Regions from separate parts of the Sporosarcina thermotolerans genome, predicted to be linked through region 2. Evidence: riboswitches for the same ligand, from Rfam matches in the RefSeq annotation. Region 2 holds a riboswitch; the other holds the start of a gene.

Region 1 (15,255 bases), on a different contig from region 2:
TTTTGCAGCAAAGACACTTCTGCCGAATTTCATTAACGGGTTTGGGGCAAAATCCGTTGAAAATGTTGGAAAGGCCCAGGCGATATCTTTCTTTGATCTGGAAATGACTCCAGTGATGGGGGTTATGTCAGCGTTGTTGTTAGCATTCGTATTTGGAATAGGAATGGCCTCCATCAACAGCAAATCGATGCTCTCATTCTTTGAAGAACTCCATGTATTAATTGAAAAAGTAATTTCGTTCGTCATCATTCCATTATTGCCGTTTCACATTTTCGGTATATTCCTCAATATGACATACAGTGGAGAAGTTGCGAAGGTTCTTTCCGTATTCTCAGTTGTTTTCATCATGATCATCGCCTTGCATTTGCTTATGTTGACTATTCAATATACAGTGGCGGGTTCTCTTACAAAGAAAAATCCTTTCATGCTGATGAAAACAATGGCACCAGCCTATATGACGGCCATCGGAACGCAATCTTCTGCAGCTACGATTCCGGTCACATTAAGACAGGCGAAAAAGACAGGAGCGTCTGAACGCGTTACTGATTTCACGGTTCCACTATTTGCAACTATACATCTTTCTGGGAGTACGATCACACTAGTCTCATGTTCCATCGGTGTTATGCTCATGAATGGCATGGATATCAGCTTGTCCAGCTATTTCCCGTTCATCCTTATGCTTGGAGTCACGATGATTGCAGCACCAGGAGTTCCAGGGGGTGCCGTCATGGCCGCGGTCGGACTTCTTAGCACAATGCTTGGATTTGACGAGTCAATGGTAGCTTTAATGATTGCTTTGTATATGGCGCAAGATAGTTTCGGAACGGCTACAAACGTCACAGGTGACGGGGCATTGGCAATGATTGTAGACCGATTCACGCCAAAAACGGAAAAATGATAAATGAAATGCCGTCACCTTATGTGGCGGCATTTTCAATTAAGAGTGCGTATTTGATTCTCAATGAATTGGATATAATTGAAAATAGAAGATTCATTTTCTATTCAATAAGAACAGTAGGTAATAGGTTGAACCCCTATATAAATGATAATCGTTCTTAATTATTTGCAAGGTTGCCCTGAATGAGCTAAAATTAGAATGATACTAATTAGAGAATGGAAAAAACCGTTCATCTTTATCATATTGGAGGTATTGGAATGGCAACTTTGGAAATCAAAGACCTTCACGTAGAAATTGAAGGTAAGGAAATATTGAAAGGCGTCAATTTAACTATTAATACAGGTGAAATTCACGCGATTATGGGTCCTAACGGAACAGGTAAATCAACTCTCGCATCCGCAATCATGGGTCACCCTAAATACGAAGTCACTTCTGGATCTGTTACGCTTGACGGCGAAGATGTTCTTGAAATGGAAGTTGATGAGCGTGCGAAGGCAGGCCTTTTCCTTGCGATGCAATACCCAAGTGAAATCACAGGTGTAACAAACGCTGACTTCATGCGTTCAGCAGTCAATGCTCGACGTGAAGAGGGCGACGAAATCTCATTAATGAAATTCATCCGTGAATTGGACAACAAAATGGAAGTCCTTGAAATGGATCAAGATATGGCAACACGTTATTTGAACGAAGGGTTCTCAGGCGGAGAGAAGAAGCGTAATGAAATCCTTCAACTGATGATGTTGAAACCAAAATTTGCAGTACTTGATGAAATCGACTCCGGTCTTGATATCGATGCATTGAAAGTTGTTTCAAAGGGAATCAATGAAATGCGCGGTGAAGGCTTCGGTTGCCTAATCATCACTCACTACCAACGTCTTCTAAACTACATCACACCGGACTTTGTACATGTAATGATGCAAGGTAAAGTTGTTAAATCAGGCGGAGCTGAGCTTGCTAAACAACTTGAAGAGAGCGGTTATGACTGGATTAAAGAAGAACTTGGAATCGAAGACGAAACAGTTGGACAAGAAGCTTAAGAAAGGGGACGATTCAAAATGACGGTTGAAACAAAAATGGCATTGACCGAACAGGACGTCCGCTCTTTCTCCGCAAACATGAATGAAGCCGATTGGATGGCAGAATTCCGCACGAATGCGTTAGCGAAAGTGGAACAGCTTCCTATGCCAAAACCAGATAAAACAAAGATCGACAAATGGAATTTCATTGAGTTCCCTGTACATGCAGTGGAAAGTTCAACTTTCTCTTCATTATCGGAACTGCCGGATGAAGCGAAAGAACTTGTCGGTGATGACCAAAAGAACATTTATGTTCAACATAATAATACACCGGCATTCATTTCACTTTCAGATGAATTGAAAGCAAAAGGTGTTGTATTAACAGATATTTTCACGGCTACTCGCGACCACGCTGACCTATTGAAGAAATACTACATGTCGGACGGCGTTAAGGTTGATGAACATAGACTTACTGCACTACACGCAGCATTGATGAACGGCGGTGTATTCGTCTACGTTCCGAAAAATGTAGTTGTAGAAGAACCCCTACAAGTTCTATTCTTGCATGACGATGCACAAGCATCACTTTTCAACCACGTTATCATCGTTGCAGATGCTAACAGCTCTGTTACATACGTGGAAAACTACCTGTCTACTGTTGACGAAGCTGTTGGACAAGCAAACATCATCGCTGAAGTATTTACGGAGGACAATGCGAAAGTCATCTATGGTGCTGTGGACGTTCTTGCTAAAGGGGTTACGACTTACGTAAACCGCCGAGGCATCACTGGGCCGAACAGCCGCATTGAATGGGCATTGGGCTTGATGAATGACAGTGATACAATTTCAGAAAACATCACTCATCTTGTCGGAAACGGTTCTTCAAGCGACTTGAAAACAGTTGTTGTAGGCCGAGGCAACCAGAAACAGAACTTCACATCTGAAATCGTCCACTGGGGACTTGATACAGATGGATTCATTCTAAAGCATGGCGTCATGAAAGAAGCAGCTTCTTCAATTTTCAATGGTATCGGCAGAATTGCTAAAGGCGCTACAAGATCGAACGCCGTTCAAGAATCTCGTATCTTGATGCTTAGTGAAAAAGCTCGCGGAGACGCGAACCCAATCCTCTTGATCGACGAGGATGATGTTACAGCAGGACACGCGGCATCAGTTGGCCGTGTAGATCCTCTTCAATTGTTCTACCTGATGAGCCGAGGAATTTCACAACAAGAAGCTGAACGCCTCGTCATCCATGGTTTCCTTGCACCAGTAGTAAGCAAATTGCCAATCGAAGGTGTTAAGAAGCAATTGACGGAGGTAATTGAAAGGAAAGTGCGCTAATGCTCAGCAAAGACATCCGCAAACATTTCCCGATACTTGACCAGGAAATCAACGGGCACCCGCTCGTTTATTTAGATAGTGCTGCGACTTCTCAGAAGCCGCAGCAAGTCATTGATGCTCTCAATGACTATTACAAATGGGATAACGCTAACGTCCATCGCGGTGTTCATACATTAGGCAACCGAGCGACAGATCATTATGAAGGGGCTCGTGAAAAGGTCCGTAAATTCATCAATGCGAAATCGACGCAGGAAATCATTTTCATGCGAGGCACAACAACTGCCCTCAATATGGTTGCCCAAAGCTATGGACGCGCGAATGTTGGCGAAGGTGACGAAATCGTCATCACACATATGGAACACCATTCCAATATCATCCCGTGGCAGCAATTGGCAAAGGAAAAAGGCGCAGTTTTGAAATATGTCGATCTTGAAGAGGACGGCACTATTTCACTTGATAAAGTGCGTGAAGCAGTCACTGATCGCACGAAAATCGTCTCAATCATGTACGTATCCAATGTGCTTGGCACAATGAATCCGATTAAGGAAATTACGGAGATTGCTCATGCGCATGGTGCAGTCATGGTTGTCGATGGTGCGCAAGCTGCACCTCATTTGAAGCTTGACGTTCAAGAATTGAATTGTGACTTCCTCGCTTTTTCCGGCCATAAAATGTGTGGGCCAACTGGAATCGGTGTCCTATATGGTAAAAAAGAGTTGTTGAATAAAATGGAGCCTGTTGAATTCGGTGGAGAAATGATCGACTTCGTAGGCCTTTACGAATCTACGTGGAAAGAACTTCCGTGGAAATTCGAAGGAGGCACTCCGATTATAGCTGGTGCTATTGGTCTCGGAGCCGCCATCGACTTTTTAGAAGAGATCGGCTTGGATCAGATTGAACGGCATGAACACGAACTTGCAGCAATTGCAATGGAAAAAATGTCGGCAATCGAAGGACTAACAATATATGGTCCTAAAGATCCCGGAGCACGTGCAGGAATCGTTACATTCAATCTTGGCAATGTCCATCCTCATGATGTGGCTACGGTTCTTGATATGAATGGAATTGCAGTTCGCGCCGGACATCATTGCGCACAGCCTTTGATGAAACGACTTGAATGTTCTGCAACGGCCCGAGCAAGCTTCTATGTTTATAACACAGAAGAAGACGTAGACCGTCTCGTAGAAGGACTCCGCATTGCAAAGGAGTATTTTGAGTAATGTCAACTAATAAATTAGATCAGCTATACCGCTCAGTCATCATGGATCATTACAAGAATCCACGGAACAAAGGTGTACTGGAAGAAAACAATGTCACAATCGACATGAATAACCCGACGTGCGGGGATGTCATCCATTTGACACTAAAAGTGGAGGATGGCATTGTACGCGATGCGAAGTTTGAAGGGGAAGGATGTTCTATTTCGATGGCATCCGCTTCGATGATGACGCAGATCGTCAAGAACAAAGACCTGGACACGGCGAAAAAGTATGCACAACTGTTTTCAAATATGATGCTCGGGAAAGAAATCGATGATTCGATGGATCTTGGCGATATCGAGGCACTTTCTGGTGTCGCTAAATTCCCTGCACGCATCAAATGTGCAACGCTCGCATGGAAGGCAATGGAAAAAGGGGTCACGGAAGAATCCGAACAATGATTCTGAAATCGATTGTCGGTTAATGCAAAGCGATTTGGCCGGGTAAGACAAATGTAAGAACGGAGGAATAATGATGGCTAAAAAAATGCCTGAAATTGGTGATTACAAATATGGTTTCCATGATAAGGACGTATCTGTTTTCCGTTCGGAACGTGGTTTGACACGTGAAATTGTTGAAGAAATCTCGAACATGAAAGAAGAGCCTCAATGGATGTTGGACTACCGTCTAAAATCCCTTGAAATCTTCTACAGCAAACCGATGCCTCAATGGGGCGGAGATTTAGGTTCATTGAACTTCGATGAGATCACATATTACGTAAAACCTTCCGAAGCGACAGAGCGTTCGTGGGATGAAGTGCCTGAAGAAATCAAGCGCACTTTTGACAAATTGGGTATTCCTGAAGCTGAGCAAAAATATCTCGCTGGTGTTTCTGCACAGTACGAATCCGAAGTTGTTTACCACAACATGAAAGAAGAACTCACAGACATGGGAATCGTCTTTAAAGATACAGACTCAGCATTACGTGAAAACGAGGAGCTGTTCAAAAAGTATTGGGGAACTGTCATTCCGAATACAGACAATAAGTTTGCTGCGTTGAACTCTGCAGTTTGGTCTGGAGGTTCATTCATCTATGTACCACCTGGCGTCAAATTGGACACACCGCTTCAAGCTTACTTCCGTATCAACTCGGAAAACATGGGTCAATTCGAACGTACGCTAATCGTTGTTGACGAAGGCGCAAGCGTTCACTATGTTGAGGGATGTACAGCACCAGTTTACACGACGAACTCCCTTCATAGTGCAGTCGTTGAAATCATCATCAAAAAAGATGCTTACTGCCGTTACACTACGATTCAAAACTGGGCAAACAACGTCTATAACCTTGTTACGAAACGTGCGGTTTGTGAAGCGAATGCTACAATGGAATGGATTGACGGTAACATCGGTTCGAAATTGACGATGAAATATCCGGCTTGTATCCTTAAAGGCGAAGGCGCACGTGGAATGACATTGTCCATCGCGCTTGCTGGTAAAGGACAACATCAGGACGCTGGTGCGAAAATGATGCACTTGGCACCGAATACTTCATCAACAATTGTTTCGAAGTCAATCTCTCAACATGGTGGTAAAGTAACATACCGTGGTATCGTTCACTTCGGCCGCCGCGCAGATGGTGCACGTGCAAACATCGAGTGTGACACGCTGATCATGGATAAATTGTCGACATCTGACACAATCCCATACAACGAAATCCTGAATGATAACATTTCACTCGAGCACGAAGCGAAAGTTTCGAAAGTATCGGAAGAGCAGCTCTTCTACTTGATGAGCCGTGGAATTCCTGAGCTTGAAGCTACTGAAATGATCGTCATGGGCTTCATCGAGCCATTCACAAAAGAATTGCCAATGGAATACGCAGTAGAGATGAACCGCCTTATCAAGTTCGAAATGGAAGGTTCTATCGGATAATAAAGAAACAATCAAACCGCCTCATTGCAGGCGGTTTTTTTATTTACATACTGTTAAAATTTCATAATAGCTTCCATAAAATAGACTACTTTCCTAAAATCATATTCTTTGTATTGTTATAGATTAATTGATATAATTATCTTGAATTAAAGATATTTTAATTCGGTTCTTCAATTTCTATTTTAGAAACATCGCAGTAGATTTTTCACCAAAAAATAGGAGGTATGAAGTATGAAAGCAGCAGTATGGTATGGCGAGAAAGATATCCGTGTGGAAGAACGTGAACTGAAACCCTTGCAAGACAATGAGGTGACAGTGCGCGTAGCATGGGCAGGTATTTGTGGTTCAGATTTACATGAATATCAAGAGGGCCCGGTGTTTATTCCGGTTAATGAACCTCATCAATTAACAGGACAACAAGCACCCCTCACAATGGGGCATGAATTTGCTGGTGTTGTCGAAAAGGTAGGGAAAGACGTAACTTCGGTCAAAGTAGGAGATCGTGTTGCTGTAAACCCAATGTACACATTTGGTAATAAACATGAAGATGTGGATGCATATGATGGCTTCCAATTTATCGGTTTAGGGTCAGACGGTGGTTTTGCTACATATGTAAACGCAGGTGAAAGCTTTATTTATAAATTGCCAGAAGGAATGACGTTGCAAGATGGTGCATTAGTTGAACCTACGGCAGTAGCTGTACAAGCAGTTAAAGAAGGTAATATGCAATTCGGGGATACAGTAGCAGTATTTGGTGCTGGCCCGATTGGATTGTTGACAATTATTGCGGCTAAAGCAGCGGGTGCAAGTAAGATCTTCGCATTCGATCTATCTGAAGACCGCTTGCAAAAAGCTAAAGAACTTGGCGCAACACATGTTTTCAATTCAGGACAAGTTGATCCTGTACAAGCTATTAAAGACGTTGTACCTGATGGCGTGGATGTGTCCTTCGAAGTTGCCGGTGTTGCACCGACATTCAAACAAGCAATCGACGCAACACGTGCTCGCGGTACAATGGTGATCGTATCGATCTTTGCTCGTCCGATTGAATGGAATCCAATGCAGTTGACGAACACGGGTGTTAAAGTGACATCAACCATTGCTTATACGCCAACTACATTTCAACAAACAGTTGACTTAATCGGTACAGGGCAGTTGAATCCACATGGCGTTATCACTTCTGAAATTGAGTTGGAAGATATCGTTGATAAAGGCTTCGAAGCTCTGACGAATGATAAAACGCAAGCAAAGATTTTAGTGAAATTAAGCGGAGAAATGTAATACTCTCCATTATGAGGCAGCCAACTTTGGCTGCCTTTTTGTTTGATCAAAGTAGTATGTCCCGCGCCCAAGAAAGCATGCCCCGCGCCCAAGAACTCGTGCCCCGCGCCTAAGAAAGCATGGCCCGCGCCCAAGAACTCGTGCCCCGCGCCCAAGAAAGCATGCCCCGCGCCTAAGAAAGCATGGCCCGCGCCCAAGAACTCGTGCCCCGCGCCCAAGAAAGCATGCCCCGCGCCCAAGAAGGCGTGCCCCGCGCTCAAGTAAACCCCCCACACGCTCAAAGCATTCCCCCTCTACAAAACCATGATGCAAAATGGCAGATTCGCGCCTAAGACATATGATATGATGAAAATATTCATCTGCGAAAGGAAAAGAGGGATTATATGATACAAGTCGGTTTAACAGGATGGGGCGACCATCCGGACGTTTACTCGCCGACCTCCAAGAAAAGTGAAAAACTGATTGATTATAGCTCCCATTTTCCAATCGTTGAGTTAGACGCATCTTTTTACGCCATTCAACCCGAGCGTAATATCCGTAAATGGATTGATGAAACTCCCGATGACTTTCAATTCATCGTAAAAGCGTATCAAGGGATGACGGGGCATCAACGGGGAAGACTGCCATACGCCAATCCTGAAGAAATGTTCAAGCAGTTCAAGCTTTCCATCAATCCGATGAGGGCTTCTAAAAAGCTTGCTATGATTCTCGTACAATTTCCACCTTGGTTTGATTGCATAAGAGAAAATGTAAACCAAATCAGATACATTCGAACCCAATTGGAAGGGTACGACGTGGCAATCGAGTTCCGCCATCAATCATGGTACGTGCCATCCATGCAGGAAAAGACGCTTGACTTTCTTAAAGAGCTTAATTTCATTCATTCCGTTTGTGATGAGCCGCAATCAGGAATTGGCAGTATTCCTCTTGTTGCAGAAACAACTCGCAACGATAAAGTGCTTATCCGCCTGCATGGAAGAAATGTAAATGGCTGGCGCAACACGACAGGAGATAATGAGGCTTGGCGCAAAGTCCGGTATCTCTATAATTATTCAGATAGTGAATTGGATGAAATCCGTCAGGCAGTCAATAAATTAAAGAATGAAGCGAAGAATGTATTTGTCGTCTTCAATAATAATTCTGGTGGCCATGCAGCTGAGAACGCCAAACGTTTTCAAAAAATGATGGGCATTGATTTCCAAGCACTTACACCTAAGCAGCTTGACTTTTTTGAGGAGGAATAAGTATGGCGTATGTATTGTTGGCTATTATTGGTGCGATATCGGGCATAATGGGTTCGATTGTCGGGCTTGGGGGCGGTACGATTCTCGTTCCGTTGACATTATTAGTTGGTATTAACCTTGGTTGGATTCCAGGCATCACTCCGCAAAGCGTAGTCGGGATCTCGGTTATTATGATGATATTCAACGGCCTTTCTTCAACCCTTTCGCATATGAAAGGGAAGACGGTCGACTTCCGGACGGGATGGATCTTTTTCGCTGGTTCTATACCAGGTTTAATAATCGGGGCGTTTGTGAATAAAGGAATTAATTTGCAATCATTTAATCTATACTTCGGCATTTTGCTTATAGTCCTTTCCATCCTGTTGCTATCCCGTAAATATTTGAAACCGATCAAATGGTTTGTAGAACACGGCAAACCGATTACGTTTATCGATAAGAATGGAGATTCTCATGTGTATGGGTATCCAATCTGGTTTGCCCTAATCCTAACATTTATCATCGGTTTCGCTTCTGGCCTATTCGGCATTGGTGGAGGAACGATGATTGTACCTGCACTGATTCTATTGTTTTTATTCCCGCCACATGTTGCAGTGGGGACGTCAATGTTCATCGTATTCCTATCAGCGATCGCGAACTCCGCCACCCATATTTCCTTAGGGCATGTCCCTTGGCTCTATGCTCTTCCGGTCATACCGGGCGCTTATATCGGCGGAATGATTGGAACGAAGTTAAATAAGAAGATGAATTCAGATACATTAGTTCTCGTTTTAAGGATCATGCTATTGTTATTCGGAATAAGATCGATTATTGAAGGAATTTGGGGATAAACAATGCAAAACTCTTTGGAGACAATTCATATTTATCATACGAATGATGTCCACAGCCATTTCGATAGTTGGCCTCAAATTAGTAGATTTCTCCGGTCTGCGAGGGAAAAGCATGAAGCGGAGAATGAAGCTTATTATCTATTTGATATTGGTGACCATGTTGACCGTTCCCATCCTTTCACGGAAGGAACGATTGGCAAAGGGAATATTGCTTTATTGAACCATGCGGGATACGATGCAGTGACAATTGGTAACAATGAAGGGATTACGATGTCAAAAAAGGCATTAACCAATCTTTATGAAGGCGCGGATTTTGACGTAATCCTATGCAATTTGAAGGAAACGGATGGTTCGACTCCAAAATGGTTGGAGCCTTATCATATTTATGAAACTGAAAAAGGTATCCGAATTGGAGTTATAGGTGCTACAGCGATGTATTCGGAATTCTATCGGCGCCTTGGCTGGCAGATTGATGAGCCCAGACAATCAGTTCGGAAGATTGTACATCAAATCCAAGATGAAACGGATGTCATCATCTGCTTATCCCATTTAGGGGTATATGAGGATAGATTGTTAGCTGAAGAGTGCGAACAAATTGATATCATATTAGGGGCGCACACCCATCATTTATTTATGGAAGGCGAGCTTGTGAATGAAACGCTACTCGCGGCAACTGGAAAATTTGCGGAATATGTAGGCCATATTACAATATCCTTGGACGAATCTAAATGCGTCATTGGAAAAAAGGCAGAAGTCATTCATGTCAATAAGATGGAGCGACGACAAGAGGATATAAAAGACGTCAATGCGTTGATCAATGCTGGAAACGAGGCGATGGAGGAAAAGGTGTTTTACAATGCCGAACCTCTAAAACAGCAGTTACTCAAAGCAAGCTCCCTTTCATCATTTTTTGGCAGAGCAATGATTGAATATACGGATGCGGATTGCGCCATGTTCAATGCGGGTATTTTTTTAAGTAGCCTTGAAAAGGGATGGGTGACGAAGCGCAAGTTGCATTCAATGCTACCCCATCCGATCAATCCGTGTGTAATCACACTTGACGGAAGTGAAGTACTTGAGATTTACAACCTTGCCCAAAACGCAGATTGGCCAAAGATGGAAATTAAGGGCCTTGGTTTCCGAGGTACTCTTATGGGGAAGATGATTTTTGAAAGATTATACAAAAACAACGAAGGTGAACTCTTTGCTGGCAATAGGCAAGTAGTCTCCGGCGAAACATACAAGCTTGCAACCCTTGATATGTTCACGTTTGGTTTCTTCTTTCCGTCATTGCAACAAGCAGAAAAGGAATATTATATGCCAGAGTTGATCCGAGATCTTGTAAGCTGGTATGGAAAGCAGAAAGCGTCAGATAAATTGAGCATGACGGACCATCAAAATGAATCTTAGTCAAGCATGAACGGCCCCTAAACTGCATAATATCATGTAGGAGGGGTCGTTTTGAGATTTTATGGGCAAGCGCCTCACAAATACTATAGGAGAAATCGTCACCGAACTCCACAACATCGTGGTGGTCCACGGCGGAAACGCAGATGGTTTCCGATTATTTTGCCGGCAATTGTACTCACTATCGTCCTCTTTGTTTACTACGTCAATTCAAAGCTCACTCCGATTTATACTTTATATGCGGAAACTCAAACTGAAAGAATAGCTGCACATGTCATAACACAGGCTATCAAATCACGTTCAACAGTTATCTATGATACGAATGAAATCATACAAAATGTTCCAACTGAATCTTCTGGAATGGTGACGAATACATTGAATACCGAAATCATCAGAAGAACAATGGCCGAAATACAAGGGTTAATCGAGTCCCATTTAGAAATGGCGGAAAACGGAAATTTGGAAATGCTGCCACTCAGTGAAGATATCGAATACGACCCCGATAAGATGGAGAAAGATGGTGGAGTAGTATTCTTTGTTCCGTTAGGTCAGGCATTGGATATGCCAATGCTTGGAAACTTCGGACCAAAAATTCCGATCAAGTTTCATGTCATTGGAGAGGTTCAGACAGATGTAGAGACATTAGTTACAGAATTTGGCATTAATAACGCAATCGTCGAAGTGAATGTATTAGTAACGGTAAATGTCCAAATCATAGTCCCATTGGCTACTCAAAGAACTGTAGTGCAGCAAAGGATTCCAGTGGCAATCGGATTGCTTCAAAGTCCTATCCCGCAAATCTATAACGGTGGAAGCGGAAATCCCCCACAAATAGAGATTCCTTTCCCAGGTAAGGGAGGAGGCCAATAAAAAGTCCTTGAAAAGATCTCGTCAAGCTGTTAAGCTTGTAAAACAAGAGGAACACCGATTGGGTAGAGGCTGCAAGACTTATTAGTAACGGACGTTAGATTGGCATCAATGACCGCCCGTGAAAGGAAGTTTTGCCGAAGTAGAAACTGGATTGCCGATCCACTTCTGCTGGGGTCATTTCGAATAGGAATGGCACTGTCATGCGAAATTGCATGATGAGCTACAGATCGTACGTTAGATAAAACATCTTAGATTATCTTTCAAACGAATCGTAGAATAAGCCGGCGCCTTTCACACTTTCAAAGTGTATATAGGCTGTCGGTTTTTTTTACTTTAGCTCGGGGCGCTAACTACAAAAGTCATAAATTGGTTATGCTATACGGCATAGAGCGCCGTTAAACAGTTTCACCATAGACTTACGTGTGCGCCCTTCGCTTTTGCTCGTTACCTTGTTCTTCAATTCAAAAAAATTGGAGGAAGTTAGTATGATAGGCACTTGGGTTTCAATTTTACCGCCACTCGTGGCAATTATTATGGTATTGGTTACAAAAAGGGTTCTTATATCACTTGGGTCGGGAATTTTGACGGCAGCATTATTAGTAGCAAGTTTTACACCGATTGAGACGTTAAAAAATCTTTGGACAGCCATGATTGTTTCATTTTGGGCAGATGGTGAATTGAATACCTATAATATTTATATAATGGTATTCATTCTGCTACTTGGGATCATTACAGCACTTGTCAGTTTGTCTGGAGGAAGCAGGGCGTTCGCTGAATGGGCAACACGCCGCATTAAAACGCGACGAGGCGCAAAGCTTCTGACAGTGTTCTTAGGTATACTAATTTTTGTCGATGATTATTTTAATGCATTGGCTGTTGGCCAAATTGCACGTCCAATCACGGACCAGCATCGCATTTCACGAGCGAAGTTAGCATACTTCATCGATTCAACATCCGCTCCAATTTGCGTGATATCACCTATTTCAAGTTGGGGAGCATTCCTGATTGGCCAACTCGCTTTAATTTTTAGTACGACTGCGGCAGTTAGCTATTCGCCTTTATCTGCATTTTTAATGATGGCACCGATGAATTTCTATGTAGTTGCAACATTGGCCATGGTATTTTTCTTCGCTTGGTCGAACATTGATTTCTTTGAGATGAAAAAGCATGAAACGATTGCACAGGAATCAGGTCAATTATTTGATCCGAAAAAAGAGATTCCAGGTCAGTTGAAAGAGGATTTCCCGGTTCACTCATACGGAAGTGTTGTGGATTTGATTGCTCCAATTATTACACTTGTTGTCGTGACTTTAGGCATGATGATTTGGACTGGCTTCCGTATTGGCGGTTCCATGAGCGTTTGGACGATTTTCGAAAATACAGATGTTCCGTTGTCATTAATGACAGGCGGTATTACCGCATCTGTTTTAGCAGCAATTCTTTATTTGTCCCAAATGGGGAAAAATGAGACGGCTTCTTATGGATTGCTTGGCAAGGCATTTGTCAGCGGTATGAAAGCGATGATGCCAGCCATTCTCATTTTAATATTTGCTTGGGCATTAACTCATTTGATTGGAATTCTCGAAACAGGACTCTTTTTATCAAATGCCGTTGAACAGTCGAATGTACCAGTACATTTTCTACCAGTAATTATGTTTGTTTTAGCAGGTTTAATGGCTTTTTCGACAGGAACATCATGGGGCTCATTCGGTATCCTTTTACCGATTGCAGGAACGATTATGATCAATGCCGAGCCTGAGTTACTTCTTCCTGCATTGTCGGCTGTCCTTGCGGGTTCTGTATTCGGCGATCATTGTTCACCGATTTCAGATACGACAATTTTATCATCGACCGGAGCGGGTTCAAATCATATAGATCATGTTTCCACTCAGCTTCCATATGCACTGATTGCTGCAGGGATTTCTATAATCGGTTATTTCATCCTTGGACTTACAGGATCGGTTTGGATCGGATTAGGTACTGTTATTATCGTAACAGCCGCGTTATTCATTTTTTGGGCATCAAAACGTGGTAAATCAGACGTGAACATGACTTCTTTAACAAAGTAAAAAACAGGTGAAGGATTTTTTCCTTCACCTGTTTTTTTTGTATTCTCCAAACAAGTATAAAGCGAGTTTAACAAACATAATTTATATTACTGATTATTATAACTATTAGGATATCGCTCTAGTTCTGAGCGGTTATACTGATTTATAAGATTATAATAGTCTGAAAGTGGTAAAGATTCATAGAATACATGTGAAGGGGGATTTGTTATGGGACAGCGTTCGCAGTGGGGTACAAGGGCCGGGTTCGTGATGGCTGCGGTTGGTTCGGCTGTTGGTTTGGGAAACATCTGGCGTTTTCCTTATGTTGCGTATGAAAACGGTGGCGGGGCATTTTTCATTCCGTATTTATTTGCACTTTTAACTGCCGGTATCCCGATCTTAATCTTGGAATTCACGATAGGTCACAAGTATCGTGGTTCGGCACCTCTATCATTTTTCCGGATGAAAGGAAAAGGTGCTGAATGGTTGGGCTGGTGGGGGATTTTCGTATCATTCGTAATTTCTACGTACTATGCAGTTATCATCGCTTGGGCCGTCAAGTACACGGTTTACTCCTTCAATTTGGCGTGGGGTGATGATACAGGAGGATTCCTGTTTGGAACAGTATTGAATTTAGCCGATAATCCAGGAGATGTCGGTGGGCTCGTCCCAGGTGTACTCATTCCGTTAGTCCTTGTTTGGGCGATTGCGTTTATCATTCTTTTAGCAGGGGTAAAACGAGGAATTGAATTGGCGAATAGAATTTTCATCCCTTTGCTTGTCATTGTATTCCTGCTTGTTGTTATACGTGCTGTAACACTTGAAGGTGCGGCGCTTGGGTTGGATGCCTTCTTTAAACCGGATTTAAGCAAGTTGGCGGATTCCACGGTCTGGGTAGCAGCATATGGGCATATTTTCTTCAGTCTATCGATCGCGTTTGCTATTATGATCACGTATTCGAGCTATCTACCAAAAAAATCGGATATTACGAACAACGCTTTCATAACTGGTTTTGCAAACTCAGGATTTGAGTTATTGGCTGGTATTGGAATTTTTGCAGCGCTTGGATTCATGGCGACACAAGCAGGTGAAGCTGTTTCGGATGTTGCTTCGGCTGGTGTCGGTTTGGCATTCGTTGTGTTCCCGCAAATCATTAATGAAATGCCAGGAATGAATGGTATATTCGGGG
Region 2 (15,255 bases):
AACAATATCGCCAAGCGCGTAAAACAATTTTAGCCCATCAACACGCATTCGGGATGACTGTTGGACCTTTGGAAAAGGAACTTGAGGCATTCACACCGAAATTTCAAGAGTATGATGAGTTGACCGCAAATGGAAACTATTTATTAGCGCGTGAAATTGTATTAACACTCACATCAAGAGGAGAGCAACTTTCAATTCTGATTCATGATATTCCATCATTGCTTATAGAACTTCAAAGCAAAATACCGGCAGCTATCAGGGAATTACGGAACGGGATCAGGGAAATGGAAGGTCAATCGTATTCATTGAAGCATCTTGAGCTGACAAAGCAATTAACTGAAATTGAAGAAGGCATTGAAGGGCAGTTAGCCAAAATGGCCGATTTGGAAATCGATTCAGTTAGACAGCAAGTTACGGAAATGCATGACCGGATTGACTCGTTCTATGATGCGCTTGAAAATGAAGTGAACGCTAGACATTACGTCGAATTATATTTTAATGAAATCGAAGAAAGTCTTGCTGCTATCACCCAATTGACAAAAGAAACTTCTGATGAAGCAACTTACGTTCAGCAAAGTTATCGCTTGGATGAAAAGGAAGCAAAGATACCCCAGTTAAGTTTGAAAAAGCTTGAAACTTTACAGAAACGCTATGATACTTTAACGATTTTGCTACAGGATGAAGAATCCGCCTATTCTTCATTGCAAACGGAGCTAAAGGAAATCTCGGATGAACTTGAAGGAATTGAAGAGGAACGGGAAAGACTTGCAAACCGTATGAAAAACCTTCGGATTGACGAAAATAACGTTAGAAACAAGTTGAATAATCTTTCTAAGGAACTGCAAAATGTAGATCGGAAATTACATCGGGGGAACATTCCTGGTATTCCTGATGAGATGGATGCCCGTCTTGAAGAAGCGGAAGAGCAATTGTATTTGGTTAGCCAAAGCTTACAGGAAGTTCCATTGAATATGGCAGTTGTTGACGGCTATTTGGCAAATGCGACGGTTGTGGTGGAAGATGTAAAGGGTAAAGTAGAGGAGCTATTGGAAAATGTCATGCTCATCGAACGAATTATCCAATATGGAAATAGGTATCGTGCCGCAAATCCTGCGATGAATGAGCGTTTGCTGATGGCGGAGGAGTCATTCAGGCAATTCCGTTATGCGAAGGCATTAGAGGAAGCGGCGACAGCGGTTGAGGAAGTTGAGCCGGGTTCGATGAAACGGATAGAAGAGATGTTGAAAGAGCATGTGTAAGAAAAAAAGCCACCGGCATTAGTGCAGGTGGCTTTGTCACGTAAATGTGTAATGAAATATTAGCAGTTACTATATCGTTGATTGAAGCGGAGGGCGGCGACTCCTGCGGGAACAGCACGAGCTGAAAGCCCCGCAGGAGCAAAGCGACGAGGAGATTGAAGCCGTGCCCGCGGAAAGCGTCCGCCCGAAGCGGAAATCCTTGCCAATTCATGCAAGATTTTTTTATAGAGAGGGTAGTTATTTATGATTTATTTTGATAATAGTGCAACGACACAGCCGAATGAAAGTGTGCTTGAGTCTTTTATAGCAGCCAACATGCGCTTTTACGCGAATCCTGCATCTCTTCATCGAATGGGAAGGGAAGCGGAGGTTTTGTTAAAGCGTTCAAAAGAACAGATGCTTACTCTTATTGACAATGAAGATGGAGAAGTTGTCATCACATCTGGAGGAACGGAAGCGAATAACTTGGCGATAATTGGGTTTGCCCAAGCTTATAAAACAAGGGGCAATCATATTATTACGACCGAGATTGAACATCCTTCGATTTTAAATGCATGTCGCCAATTAGAAGGAGAAGGATTTGAAATCGATTATCTTCCGGTCGACGATTCTGGCATGATTTCATTAAAAGAATTGGAAAGTAAGTTGAAAAAAGAAACAATACTTGTCAGTATCATGCATGTTAATAATGAAATTGGAACGATACAACCGATTTCTCAATGTGCAGAGTTAATAAAAAGAAATGGACGAGCCATTTTCCATTCGGATTGTGTACAAAGTTTTGGAAAACTCCCAGTAAGTATGGAGTCATTGGGTGTTGACGCTATTACAATTTCAGCTCATAAAATTAATGGACTAAAAGGTTCTGGTGCATTGTTTTTGAAAAAACCTATTAAACCAAATGCTATAAATTTCGGTGGCGGCCAAGAAAATGGTTTAAGAAGCGGGACAGTATCCGTTCCAAATGCTGTTTCCATGGCAAAAGCAATGAGAATAAGCGCTGTGAATAATGAGAGCAAACATTTTAGGGAATGGAGAAATAAAATTATTAATGTTTGTGATGAAATTGAACTTGTTGAAGTCCTTTCTCCACAAAATGCAGCTCCTCATATAATATCGTTAGCGTTCAAGTCCATTAAAGGAGAAGTCGCCATCAATTATTTTCAAGAACAAGGCATTATTATTTCCACATCAAGTGCCTGCTTCTCGAAAAATAAAAGTGCAAGTCATGTCATTGAAGCAATCGGCTTGGATAAAAACTTTAAAAACGGTGTCATCCGTGTAAGTTTCGGCAACACTAACACTGAGGCGGAAATAGAGACATTCATAAAGGTTTTACGACAATTCGTGGAATTGATTGAGAGGGGAATTTAATAAATGGAATGGAATGAAATTTTAATACGGTACGGTGAAATATCTTTGAAAGGTCGGAATCGGAACGTATTTGTACGTAAATTGAAAAACAATATACATGCTGCAATACGGGATTTACGCACAACTCGTATTAATGCTGAACGAGATCGAATGTTTTTAATCGCAGATGATCAGGATGATATGAAAAATGCGATGGAAAGGCTCTCCGCTATTTTTGGCATCCAATCATTTAGTCCGGTTGCAAAATGCGAAGCGGATTTAGATGCTATCAAGGCGAAAGCATTGGAAGTAATCGGTTCTGATGAAACAGATGGCCGTACATTTAAAGTGGAGATTAAACGCGCTGATAAAGACTTTCCATATGTAACCGGGGAACTACAACAAGAAATCGGCGGACATGTATTGCGCCATTATCCAGAGCTTGTCGTCCAAATGAAAAAGCCGGATATCATTTTGTTGGTAGATATCCGAAAAGAAGGTGCGTTCCTAACGTCAAAAGTATATAAAGGTGCTGGTGGAATGCCAGTGGGGTCAAATGGACATTCATTATTAATGTTGTCAGGTGGAATTGATAGTCCGGTCGCTGGTTTCCAACTTATGAAGCGCGGTGTATCCATCGACGCAATCCATTTTGCAAGCCCGCCATATACGAGTGAATTGGCAAAAAGAAAAGTATTGGATTTAACAGAACAACTAAGCTCATTCGGTGCATCTGTCCGCCTTCATATAATCCCATTTACGGAGCTTCAACAAGCTGTCGTTCAACAAGTACCGGATAATCTGTCTATGACGACTACAAGAAGAATGATGCTTCAAATCGCGGATAAGGTACGGGAAGAGATTGGTGCATTGGCAATTGTTACAGGGGAGAGTCTTGGGCAGGTTGCTAGTCAAACGCTTGAAAGTTTAACGGCCATTAATGAAGTAACGACGACTCCAATTTTAAGACCGCTTATTGCAATGGATAAGCTTGAAATTATTGAGATCTCTCAAAAAATTGGAACGTACGATATTTCAATTAGACCATTCGAGGATTGCTGTACAATCTTTACACCTTCAAATCCGAAAACAAAACCAAAACTTGAAAAGGTACATCATTATGAAAGCTTTTTTGATTTTCAGCCTTTAATCGATGAAGCGGTTAAAAACAGAACGGTAATCGAAGCTGATTCAGAGGAAAAGAACCATTATGATTTTGAAGACCTCCTATGAGTTGGATGAAATTACCAATAAAAATCCTCGCATGAAAATCCGCATCCGGTCCATTCTATAGTCACAAGGAGGTGACAACAACATGGCTAACAACAACAGCGGTAACTCAAACCAACTTCTTGTTCCAGGAGTACAACAAGCTATAGACCAAATGAAGAACGAAATCGCAGCAGAATTTGGTGTTAACCTTGGACCGGACTCCACATCGCGTGCCAACGGATCCGTCGGCGGAGAAATCACTAAGCGATTAGTGCGTCAAGCCCAATCACAAATGCAAGGCTACCAAAAATAAAACAAATGAAACTGTCCCGGATCTCCCCGGGGCAGTTTTTTTCAAAAAAAAACTGCGATAAATTAAAAATTTATCTGCATGATTTTCCGGATACAGTCCATTCTATAGTTACAAGGAGGTGACAACGACATGCCAAACAGCGGAAATTCAAACCAACTACTTGTTCCTGGAGTACAACAAGCCATTGACCAAATGAAGAACGAAATCGCAGCAGAATTTGGTGTTAACCTTGGACCGGACTCCACATCGCGTGCCAACGGATCCGTCGGCGGAGAAATCACTAAGCGATTAGTGCGTCAAGCCCAACAACAAATGAATGGTTACCAACAATAATTTTATGGCTGTCCCAGTTTTTCTGGGGCAGTTTTTTTGTGGTGTTTGAGTTATCTATAGCCGAGTATTCACAAAAGATTTGATAATTATTCAAATTTCCAGAAAGAAAAGAAGTATGTTTTGAACTATTACTGCTGAGTTTGTATAATTGAACTATACAAAAAGGAGGAGAAACGAATGAATCGCGAGCAATTAGTGGCACCTGAGAAGTATAATCTTGTTTCTGAATTCGAAAAGTACGCAACTGGTGATGGAAAGCGCGCGCTCATTTATGTGAATTCAAATGGCGATGAAAAAGAAATTACATACGATGATTTGATGGTATCTGCCAATAAAGTCGCTAATGTTTTCATCGAAAACGGCCTGGGTAAAGGCGATGTAATCCTTGTGATGGTACCACGTTTAATCGAAGCCTATATAACATATATCGGCGCTTTGAAGGCAGGTATTGTAGTCATTCCAAGTTCGGAAATGCTACGCTCCTCCGATATAGAATACAGATTGGAACATAGCGGTGCAAAGGCAATCGTTGCTTATGAAGCATTTATGGATCAGTTTGAATCTGTTAATAATATGAATGATGTTAAACTATTCGTTATTGGAAATTCGGAAAATGGTCAGCATTCATTGACCGAATTGATGAAAGATGCCTCTTCTGAGTTCGATGCATCCGAGACGGAAGGGTCCGATATGGCTTTTCTTTCTTATACTTCAGGCACAACGGGGAAACCGAAGGGTGTCGTTCATACCCATGCTTGGGGCTATGCACATCTGAGAACTGCGGGACCTAACTGGTTGGGCATTAACGAAGGAGACATTGTGTGGGCGACAGCAGCTCCAGGTTGGCAGAAGTGGATCTGGACGCCATTCCTTTCTGTTTTAGGAAGCGGGGCAACAGGTATAGTTTATAACGGACGTTTCGACGTGCAAACATATTTGGAAATGATTAAGAAATATAACGTAAATGTCTTATGCTGTACCCCTACAGAATATCGTTTCATGGCCAAGGCTGAAAATTTGCAGGACTACGACTTGTCCTCTTTAAAAAGTGCAGTTTCCGCTGGCGAACCGTTGAACAGGGAAGTAATTGATACGTTCAACAAAATCTTCAATCTTCAAGTTAGAGATGGATACGGCCAAACCGAAAATACATTACTGGTCGGAACGATGCTTGGAATGCAAGCACGGCCAGGATCGATGGGAAAACCGACCCCGGGTAATCGTGTTGAAATTATTAATGAAGACGGAATTCCAGTTTCAGCAGGAGAAGTCGGGGATATAGCTGTACATATTTCCACACCAGCACTATTCAAAGAATATTTGAATGATCCGGAACGCACGAAGATGCAGTTCAGAGGAGACTATTATGTAACGGGTGACCGTGCGAAACTTGACGAAGATGGGTACTTCTGGTTTGAGGGGCGAGGTGATGATATCATTATCAGTTCCGGTTATACAATAGGCCCATTTGAGGTGGAGGATGCATTGACAAAGCACTCAGCTGTAAGAGAATGTGCTGTTGTAGGCAGCCCTGATGAAGTTCGCGGTGCAGTCGTCAAAGCATTTATCGTATTACGCGACCCGGAAATGGAACACGAGGAAAACTTAATAAAGGAACTACAAGATCATGTGAAGTCATTAACAGCACCTTATAAATATCCACGTAAAATTGAATTCGTTAAAGAATTGCCAAAGACAGCATCTGGTAAAATCATGCGTGTTGAGTTAAGAAAAGCCGAGCTAAATAAAGGATGAATTAAAACCGGCCATCCATTTATAGGAGGCCGGTTTTTAATAATAATATTGTCATTTTAGAGAGAGAGTAGGCAACCTTTATGCAGAATGAAAAAAGCGGTGTACTTTGGGTCGTAGCATCTTTTTTAATATGGGGGATTATGCCCGTTTATTGGAAACATTTATCTCATGTGCAAAGCGATGAAATACTAACGGGACGTATCGTGTGGGCATTCTTTTCCACGCTTCTTTTAATTCTTATTTTAAAGAACGGAAAACAATTGCTTCAGGATGTAAGTGAGCTTTGGAAAAAACAGTTTCAATTCTGGAGTCTTTTTATAGCTTCCATACTCGTTACATCCAACTGGTTTATTTACATATGGGCTGTTAATCATAATTATATTGTGCAAACTAGTTTAGGCTATTACATTAATCCGTTAGTTTCTGTATTGCTTGGTATCTTTTTTCTAAAGGAAAAATTATCTTCACTACAAAAGATTGCCTTCCTGTTGGCGGCATCGGCTGTTGTGATTCTGACATTTTCATATGGGAAATTCCCTTGGATTGCCTTAACCCTTGCGGTCACTTTTGCTGTATACGGGTTTATTAAGAAAAGAATTCAATTGGATTCACTCCGTGGATTGGCGATAGAAACCTTGTTCATGACACCATTTGCAATAGGATATTATATTTATCTGTTCATGAAAGGGCAGGCTGTCTTTTTGCATTCGGATGTAAAAACGGACATACTTCTTGTACTGACTGGAGTAGCAACCGCGCTTCCGCTCGTCTTGTATGCGAAGGGTGTGCAAATGATTCCTTTAAATGTGTCGGGCTTCTTCCAATATATCGCGCCAACGATGATGTTGTTTTTGGCAGTAGTGGTTTATAAGGAGTCATTCTCCTCAATTGAAATGCTTTCGTTTTCAATTATATGGGCAGCCCTAATCCTTTTCACCATTTCCAAAGTATATGAGACAATATCAATGAAAAGAAATGCGCATTAATTTACTGGGAATATCTAATAATGTTGATCTGCGCTTCAGGCGGACGGTTTCCAATCGAACCACGAAGAGTTCGATTTGCCGTATTTCTGCGCCTTTTGCAGAAATTAAGGCAGGGGTTTCCCCCAGGAAAAGCCGTTACGAAGCACGGCTTTTGCGAACAAAAGCGAAGCGTTGAGAGCATTATCGTTGCACTTCGCCGCCTTCCGCTCCAATCAACAGAAATACCTTATACATAAATATTAGTTAATAAAATTTTATAAAAGACAATATTGGACAGAAAATTTAAAGGGATTTCTAATTGATTGTAGTGGAGATTGGCGACTCCTGCGGGAATAGCATGAGCTGAAGACCCCGCAGAAGCGTAGCGCCGAGGAGGCTGAAGCCATGCCCGCGGAAAGCGTCCAATCGGAACGGAAATCAATGGTATAGTATTTACTAATATTAAATGAAACATTTTATGAGGGTTGGACGTATATAGTGGTGGAGAATAGAAGGAGGAAGTAACCTATGACAATGAAACGGTGGATCGCGATCATAGTAGCGGCGGTTCTGATATTTATTTCAGTGGGCGTCAATTCGCTATCGTACATATTCACAAGGGATGTTAACGGTTTTTTAGAACAAATGGGTGCAACAAACAATGCATATAGTGAAAAAGTAATCGAGCAAGGCACTAACAGAGATCGGATCGCTGTCCTCAAATTAGACGGCGTCATTCAAGACGTTGGAAGCTCCATTTTCGCAACAACGGGATACAACCATCAATTTTTCATGTCCCAGCTAAATGACGTACTTAACGACCAATCAGTGAAAGGAGTAATCCTTTCTGTCAATACACCAGGTGGAGGTGTAGTTGAATCATCCGATATTTACGATTCAATCCGGGAAATTCAAATTGAAAAGGAAATTCCCATCTACGTGGCGATGGGTGGAATGGCTGCGTCGGGCGGATATTATGTCTCCGCACCAGCAGAAAAGATCTTCGTACATCCGGAAACAATTACAGGCTCAATCGGAGTCATCATGGAAAGCATAAATTACTCCAAATTGGCCGAGAAATACGGCATTGATTTTAATACGATTAAGACAGGTCCTTATAAGGACATTATGAGTGGTTCACGTGAAATGACTAAAGAAGAACATAATATGCTTCAGGAAATGGTTAATGATTCCTATGAGCGCTTTGTAGGGATTGTAGCTGAAGGTCGTAATATGTCAACTGAAGCTGTGAAGAAAGTAGCCGATGGCCGAATTATGAATGGCAGACAAGCAATAGAATCGGGTCTTGCAGATGAAGTCGGCAAGTTGGGTGATGTGATCGATGCAATAAAAGCGGATTATAAACTGGAAGGTGCAACAGTATTTGAGTATGCACCTATGGACAGTTTCGCATCGATTTTCGGAGTGAATGTAGGGAATCTATTTGGCCGTAATGTGGAGTCGGAACTGATTGGTAAGTTACTTTCAGATTATGACGCCCCAAGAATGATGTATTTGTATGGTGAAAAATAAGGGAGGGGAACTGACATGACGGATGATGTAAATCAAAATCAATCGATGGCGGATGTTACCGGGCAAAGTCACCTTCCACAATATGAAATTATAAGAACAGAACAATTCAGGCCGAAATTGGCGGGTTTCTGGACCCGTTTCTGGGCTTATGTAATTGACTTGATGATGGTGTCAGCAGTAAGTGGAATTCTCATCAAACCGATATTTAGAATTTTTGACATCAAAATTTCCAATCCGGGCTTTCTGCTTTTCAGTTCGTACAAGGTGGTAATCTTTGTAGTATTCCTAACTTACTTTGCCCTAATGACGAAATTTTTCAGTCAAACAATCGGGAAAATGATAATAGGCATTAAAGTTGTTCAAAAAGACGGTGGGGAGCTTTCTTGGGGAACAATTCTTTTTAGAGAGGTTATCGGACGTTTCATATCGAAACTTTTGACTATTCCTTACCTATTGGTGATTTTTATGCCTAAAAAAGAAGCATTGCATGATCTGTTTGCGGATACCTATGTCATCCATGAGCAGTCATTCGAAAAAGAAGTGGTTGAGACAAAGCGTTTGCAAAAGGGCGAAGAGTTGCAAGCGGGAACAATTGTTTAGTAGAATGAAATGAAATGATATAGGAGGCGTCTTCATGGCTAATGTTACTTTTAAACAAAATCCCGTTACATTGCTTGGTAAAGAAGTTGCGGTAGGCGACAAAGCTCCAGATTTCACAGTTCTTTCGAATGATTTACAGCCAGTTACATTGAACGATTCAAAAGGAAAAATTCGCTTGATCAGCGTTGTTCCTTCACTTGACACAGGTGTCTGTTCTTTGCAAACGAAAAAATTCAACGAAGAGGCCTATTCACTTGGAGATGATGTTGAAGTTTTGACAATCTCCGTTGATCTTCCTTTTGCTCAAGCAAGATGGGTCAATGCGGAAGATGCTATGAACGTCAAGACGTTGTCAGACCATCGTGATCTTTCATTTGGTGAAGCATTTGGCGTCGCTATAAATGAATTGCGTTTATTAACTCGGTCTATCTTTGTCATCGACAAAGATGATACTGTCACTTACGTAGAATATGTAAATGAAGTAACGGATCATCCGGATTACGAAAAAGCGATTAAAGCTGTAAAAGAATTAACCAAATAATAATTGGCCCACTCGGAAACGGGTGGGCTTTTAACAGCAATATATTTTTGAGAATTGATAAGAGGGATAAAAATGGTAACAAATACTGAACATATCTTTAAGTTTTTAGACGAGTTTGCTACTTCCAATAAGGAAAATCTTTATTTAGAGTCCATAATTGAGGCGTGCAATCAATGGTTATCTGGCGAAGTTATGCCAAGGTTAAATGCGTCAGTTACAAAGGAAGAAATTCGTAGAGGCATTCAGCTCGCGGTTTTAAAAGGAATGAAGGAGCACGCGCAACCGAATCATCAGATGACGCCTGACGCGATTGGCATGCTGATCGGGCACTTTGCAAGTCGACTGATGGATAAAAAAGATCAAGTGACATTATTAGATCCCGCTGCGGGCACAGGAAATCTCTTGTTTACTGTTATGAATGCGATGGGTGAGAAAACGGTAGCTACATCCGTAGAAATCGATGAGCTATTAGTAAGACTTTCAGCGGTTTCCTCAAATTTACTTGAACAGCCTGTACAGTTTTTTGTACAGGATGCGTTGCGTCCATTAATGGTTGACCCGGTTGATTTAGTTGTTTGTGATCTACCAGTTGGGTTTTATCCTGATGATGACAATGCACTCAATTTTGAAATGATGCCAGCCGAAGGACATGCTTATTCGCATCATCTATTCATCGAACAATCCATGAATCATTTGAAGGGTGGGGGATATGGCATTTTCCTTGTCCCGGCTTCCCTATTTGAATCGGACCAATCATCCTTGCTTCACCGATATGTGAAAAAGAATGCACTGGTACGTGCGGTTATTCAACTGCCGGAGTCATTATTTAGAAGTACGGTTCATGAGAAAAGCATCCTTGTGCTTCAGAAGCCTGAAGCGAACATGAAAGGCACACCTGATGTCCTTTTAACGAAAGTACCGACTATGTCGGATAAACATGCAATGGCATCATTCTTGCGTAAGATTGATGAATGGGTCGATGAACAATAAAAGTAAGTACAAAAAAAGCGACATGCTGTTCCTATTCGGAATGGCATGTCGCTTTTTTAATTAAACTTGAATTAATAAATAATTACTTCTTCGTTAACAGTCAAGGCTTTTTGTACGATAAGCAGTTGTTCGTCATTCAATGGAATCATAGGTAAGCGGACTCCGCCGACGGAGACCCCTGTTAAATTCAACGCGGCTTTTACACCGGATGGGTTTGGTGCGACGAAAAGAGCTTTCATCATTGGCAACAGTCTGCGATGTTCTTTTGCGGCCTGTTGAATATCGCCAAGTTTAAAGTTTCGAATCATAGATTGCATTTCGTTTCCTATTATATGTGATGAGACGGAAACAACACCTACCCCACCAATAGACAAAACTGGAATTGTTAAAGCATCATCGCCGCTATACAGTGAAAAACCGACAGGCGTCCGGTCGATGACCTCGGACATCGCGTCTAAATTACCGTTAGCTTCTTTGAGGGCCACGATATTTGGAATTGCCGATAGGCGGACGATTGTGTCTACCGTGATGTTGACGACACTGCGTCCAGGAATATTGTAAAGCATTACTGGTAGGGAAGTGGCTTCTGCAATTGTCTTAAAGTGCTGATATAAGCCTTCTTGACAAGGATTATTATAATAAGCTGCGACAAGCATTACTGCATCTACACCAATATTTTCTGCTTGAATAGTCAGCTCCACGGATTCTCTTGTGTTGTTTGAACCAGTACCGGCAATAACCGGAACCCTTCCGGCAACGACATCTACAGTAAACTTGAATAACGTAATTTTTTCTTCTGTCGTCAATGTAGGTGATTCACCTGTAGTACCAGCCACTACTAAAGCGTCAGTTCCGTTCGCAAGTAAATGATTGATCAAGTTTCTTGTTGCAGGGAAGTCAATTTCCCCATGCTCGTTAAAAGGTGTCACCATAGCTGTTACAATTTGTCCGAAATTCATAATCTCCACGTCCTATCATTTATTTTTTAAAAAATAAATAGAGGGTGGAGGGCGGTTTGTTGATGAACGCAAAAAGCAACAACGAGGGCTCGTTGTTGCTTTGAAATAATAAATAAATTATTTCTCTGCATAAGATAGCCCTCCATATAGTTTCCTATATGACAATCCTGGACTTATTCAACCCAGAACCAGCTTCAAGAAGAATGAGATTCTCTCCACTTCGGCAAATTCCCCTTTCCACACTCATCACAGGATCTCATTATCCTCCGAATGTGTACTGATGGTCTTTGCGCCTCTATCCTTACTTCAAAACTTTCGAAATAAGTAAGTATTAAATTACTAAAACCTTAACCCTTATTGATAATAAATGCAAGCAAAAGTTATTAGATTGGACTAAAGTAATGTATATTATTAAAAATAGTCTGCAAAAATGGTGATTTCCGCTTTGGGAGGACGCTTCAATCATCAGAAATATCAATGGAATAAAATAGAGAAAAATTAGAAGTTCATGTATTCTTTTCCTTATAGAACCATCGGGGTTTGTAATAATGATTGGAATGAATTTATTCCCTATCCTTTTGCTCTATGGGTTGCCAAGTTCCGTACTATCCGATTTTGTCACTAAAAAATTAAAGGGGATAGGAAGAGTGGGAGCTGCATTAGTAATTCATTTAATTCTTGCTACTGCATTTATCATGATTATACATAGAAATGAAGAGGGTTGGGAACCAATGAAATTTCTTTTATTGCTCTCTCTTCTATCTTCTTTCCTTTTTTGGAGTGTTGATGAGTTACTTAAGATTTATAAGGCCAAACAAATTCGTATGAAGAATGGTGATTTGAAAATTCATTAGAAAAATCATTTTGATGATAGTGCATTCGTAATCGATGGTGCAGATTGCAATGTTTCATAAAGTAGTTCAATTGAAATTGGGAGAGGGAATTTATGAAGTTTCTAAGTTCTGTCTTTTTTGCGCTTGAAGTATAGAAACAAACACTTAGTTGATTGGAGCGGAAGACGGCCGACTCCGGGAGGATCAGCGGGACAGGTGAAACAACCAATGGAAGCGAAGCGAACGGGTTGGTTCACCGCACGCCCTCCGGAAAGCGTGCCGTCTGGAGCGCAAATCAACAGTACCCATAGCATAATTGATAAAAGGGCTGTCACAGACAATCAGTTTTTACTGACTATCTAGACAGCCCTTTCTGCAATATGTTTTATTCTTCAGGTGTTCTTACAACAAGCACATCACATGAAGAGGATCGTACGATGTTTTCAGATACGCTACCAATCAAGAAGCGTTCGACTTTGTTTAGTCCAGTTGCTCCGCAGATAATAAGGTCAGCCTCGACTTTTTTTGAAATGTCACGGGAAATCATTGTTTTAGGGGAGCCATATTCTACAATGATGTTCACATTTTGCAAACCTGCAGTTTCAGCTTCTTGCTTATATTCATTAAGTAATTCTTCGGCAAATTTCTGTGCCCGTTCGGCGATGGAACGATCGTATGCCTCTACAGCCGCATATGAACGTGTGTCGATGATATTCACCAAATTCAGTGTAGCATTGTTCCGCTCTGCTATGCCAACTGCTTTTTTGAAAGCCCATTTAGATTCCTTGGATCCATCAACAGCCACAATAATTTGGTCATATTTTAGTACCATGTTCTTCACTCCATCCTGTAGATTTTACTTACATATTAATTATATTCTACAAAAATCACAAAAACCCTTCCAATTTCCTGACAAATTCGACGAAATTGTCACAGTGGGGAAAGTGTATTCACTTAATATAAATCTGAAAATTCGATTGTATAATTAAAATGCGGCAATCTAATAACAAATCTGATAGAATTGATTGTACATTGGTCCTTTCATATTATGTGTCGAATCGGCCAACTTATTATCAATATTTAGGGGGATTGGAAATGCGCATAGGTGTTCCAAAAGAAATCAAGAATAATGAAAATCGGGTTGCAATGACGCCTGCTGGGGCTTTCAATTTGAAATCTGCAGGACATGAGGTGTTGATCGAAACAGGAGCGGGTCTTGGATCGAGCTTCACTGATGAAGATTATGTCAATGCAGGCGCGGAAATTGTCGAGACGGCAGGTGAAGCTTGGGAAGCGGATATGGTCATGAAAGTTAAGGAACCGCTTGCATCTGAGTATGGTTATTTCCGCGAAGGGCTTATTTTATTCACATATCTACATCTTGCTCCTGAATTGGAATTGACTAAAGCATTACTTGATAATAAAGTAATTGGAATCGCTTACGAAACTGTACAAGTCAATAATTCTTTGCCATTATTAGCTCCTATGAGTGAAGTGGCTGGAAGAATGGCTACTCAAATCGGTGCGCAATACCTTGAGAAAATCAATGGGGGTAAAGGAATCCTTCTGTCAGGTGTTCCTGGAGTATCACGCGGTAAAGTAACTGTAATTGGTGGGGGACAAGCGGGTACAAATGCCGCTAAAATTGCAGTTGGGATGGGTGCACAAGTAACTGTCTTGGATTTATCAGTTGATCGTCTTCGCCAATTAGATGAAATGTTCGGAAACGACATCCAGACTCTTGTTTCCAATCCATTCAATATTGCCGAATCAGTCAAGGAATCTGATCTTGTTATAGGATGTGTATTAGTTCCGGGTGCAAAGGCTCCGAAATTGGTTTCTGAAGAAATGGTTAAATCGATGAAGCCGGGCTCTGTACTTGTCGATATCGCTATCGACCAAGGTGGAATCTTTGAAACATCCGACCGTGTAACTACTCACGACAATCCAACGTATGAGAAGCATGGAATCGTCCATTATGCTGTCTCAAATATGCCAGGTGCTGTTCCACGCACGTCAACAATGGCATTGACAAACGTAACGGTGCCATATGCATTGCAAATTGCAAATAAGGGATATAAGCAAGCGTGCTTGGATAACCCTGCCTTGCAAAAGGGGATCAATACATTGGAAGGCCATGTCACATACAAAGCTGTTGCTGAAGCGCAAGGCATTGAGTATGTGCCTGCAGAAACTTTATTGGGGTAATGAAAACGCTGTCCGGAAAACCGGACAGCATTTTTTATGCTTCTATGATTTTTAATTCTTTAGGGAACTTAGTTAAAACTTCAACTCCGTCAGCTGTGACGACGACATCATCTTCAATACGCACACCTGTGATTTCTGGATTATAAATTCCTGGTTCTATCGTAAAGACCATGCCCTCTTGAAGTTCAAGATCATTTGTCCCGGTGATGGATGGGAATTCATGTACAGAAATGCCGAGTCCATGCCCGAGGCGGTGGGTGAAGTACTCACCATATCCGGCTTCCGTTATGACATCTCTAGCAACCTTGTCCAATTCACGTGCCTTCACTCCAGGACGGACTAAATCGATTGCCGCCTGTTCGGCTTTTCTAACTGTTTCATAAATCTCACGCTGTTTTTCG

What was found. A riboswitch is a leader RNA that binds a small molecule or an ion and turns the genes downstream of it on or off. The one in region 2 is predicted to bind lysine.
Region 1: it holds a riboswitch for lysine, as region 2 does, so the genes downstream of both, ACFPZG_RS14830 (Na+/H+ antiporter NhaC family protein) here and dapA (4-hydroxy-tetrahydrodipicolinate synthase) in region 2, are expected to answer to the same signal.

The regions. Positions count from the first base shown of each region.
Region 1 is NZ_JBHSRM010000018.1:42,432-57,686, reverse strand. It holds gene ACFPZG_RS14885 (dicarboxylate/amino acid:cation symporter) at 1-898, shown strand, start outside; gene sufC (Fe-S cluster assembly ATPase SufC) at 1,156-1,935, shown strand; gene sufD (Fe-S cluster assembly protein SufD) at 1,954-3,258, shown strand; gene ACFPZG_RS14870 (cysteine desulfurase) at 3,258-4,478, shown strand; gene sufU (Fe-S cluster assembly sulfur transfer protein SufU) at 4,478-4,918, shown strand; gene sufB (Fe-S cluster assembly protein SufB) at 4,992-6,389, shown strand; gene ACFPZG_RS14855 (2,3-butanediol dehydrogenase) at 6,621-7,670, shown strand; gene ACFPZG_RS14850 (DUF72 domain-containing protein) at 8,054-8,914, shown strand; gene ACFPZG_RS14845 (sulfite exporter TauE/SafE family protein) at 8,917-9,741, shown strand; gene ACFPZG_RS14840 (bifunctional metallophosphatase/5'-nucleotidase) at 9,745-11,151, shown strand; gene yunB (sporulation protein YunB) at 11,203-12,018, shown strand; lysine riboswitch at 12,074-12,249, shown strand; gene ACFPZG_RS14830 (Na+/H+ antiporter NhaC family protein) at 12,504-14,087, shown strand; gene ACFPZG_RS14825 (sodium-dependent transporter) at 14,295-15,255, shown strand, end outside.
Region 2 is NZ_JBHSRM010000008.1:19,816-35,070, forward strand. It holds gene ezrA (septation ring formation regulator EzrA) at 1-1,259, shown strand, start outside; gene ACFPZG_RS04795 (cysteine desulfurase family protein) at 1,503-2,633, shown strand; gene thiI (tRNA uracil 4-sulfurtransferase ThiI) at 2,637-3,845, shown strand; gene ACFPZG_RS04805 (alpha/beta-type small acid-soluble spore protein) at 3,928-4,137, shown strand; gene ACFPZG_RS04810 (alpha/beta-type small acid-soluble spore protein) at 4,267-4,470, shown strand; gene mbcS (acyl-CoA synthetase MbcS) at 4,648-6,225, shown strand; gene rarD (EamA family transporter RarD) at 6,306-7,211, shown strand; gene sppA (signal peptide peptidase SppA) at 7,719-8,723, shown strand; gene ACFPZG_RS04830 (RDD family protein) at 8,739-9,323, shown strand; gene tpx (thiol peroxidase) at 9,358-9,864, shown strand; gene ACFPZG_RS04840 (class I SAM-dependent methyltransferase) at 9,937-10,854, shown strand; gene dapA (4-hydroxy-tetrahydrodipicolinate synthase) at 10,926-11,813, opposite strand; lysine riboswitch at 11,941-12,119, opposite strand; gene ACFPZG_RS04850 (hypothetical protein) at 12,362-12,667, shown strand; gene ACFPZG_RS04855 (hypothetical protein) at 12,863-13,009, shown strand; gene ACFPZG_RS04860 (universal stress protein) at 13,032-13,478, opposite strand; gene ald (alanine dehydrogenase) at 13,742-14,854, shown strand; gene ACFPZG_RS04870 (M24 family metallopeptidase) at 14,889-15,255, opposite strand, start outside.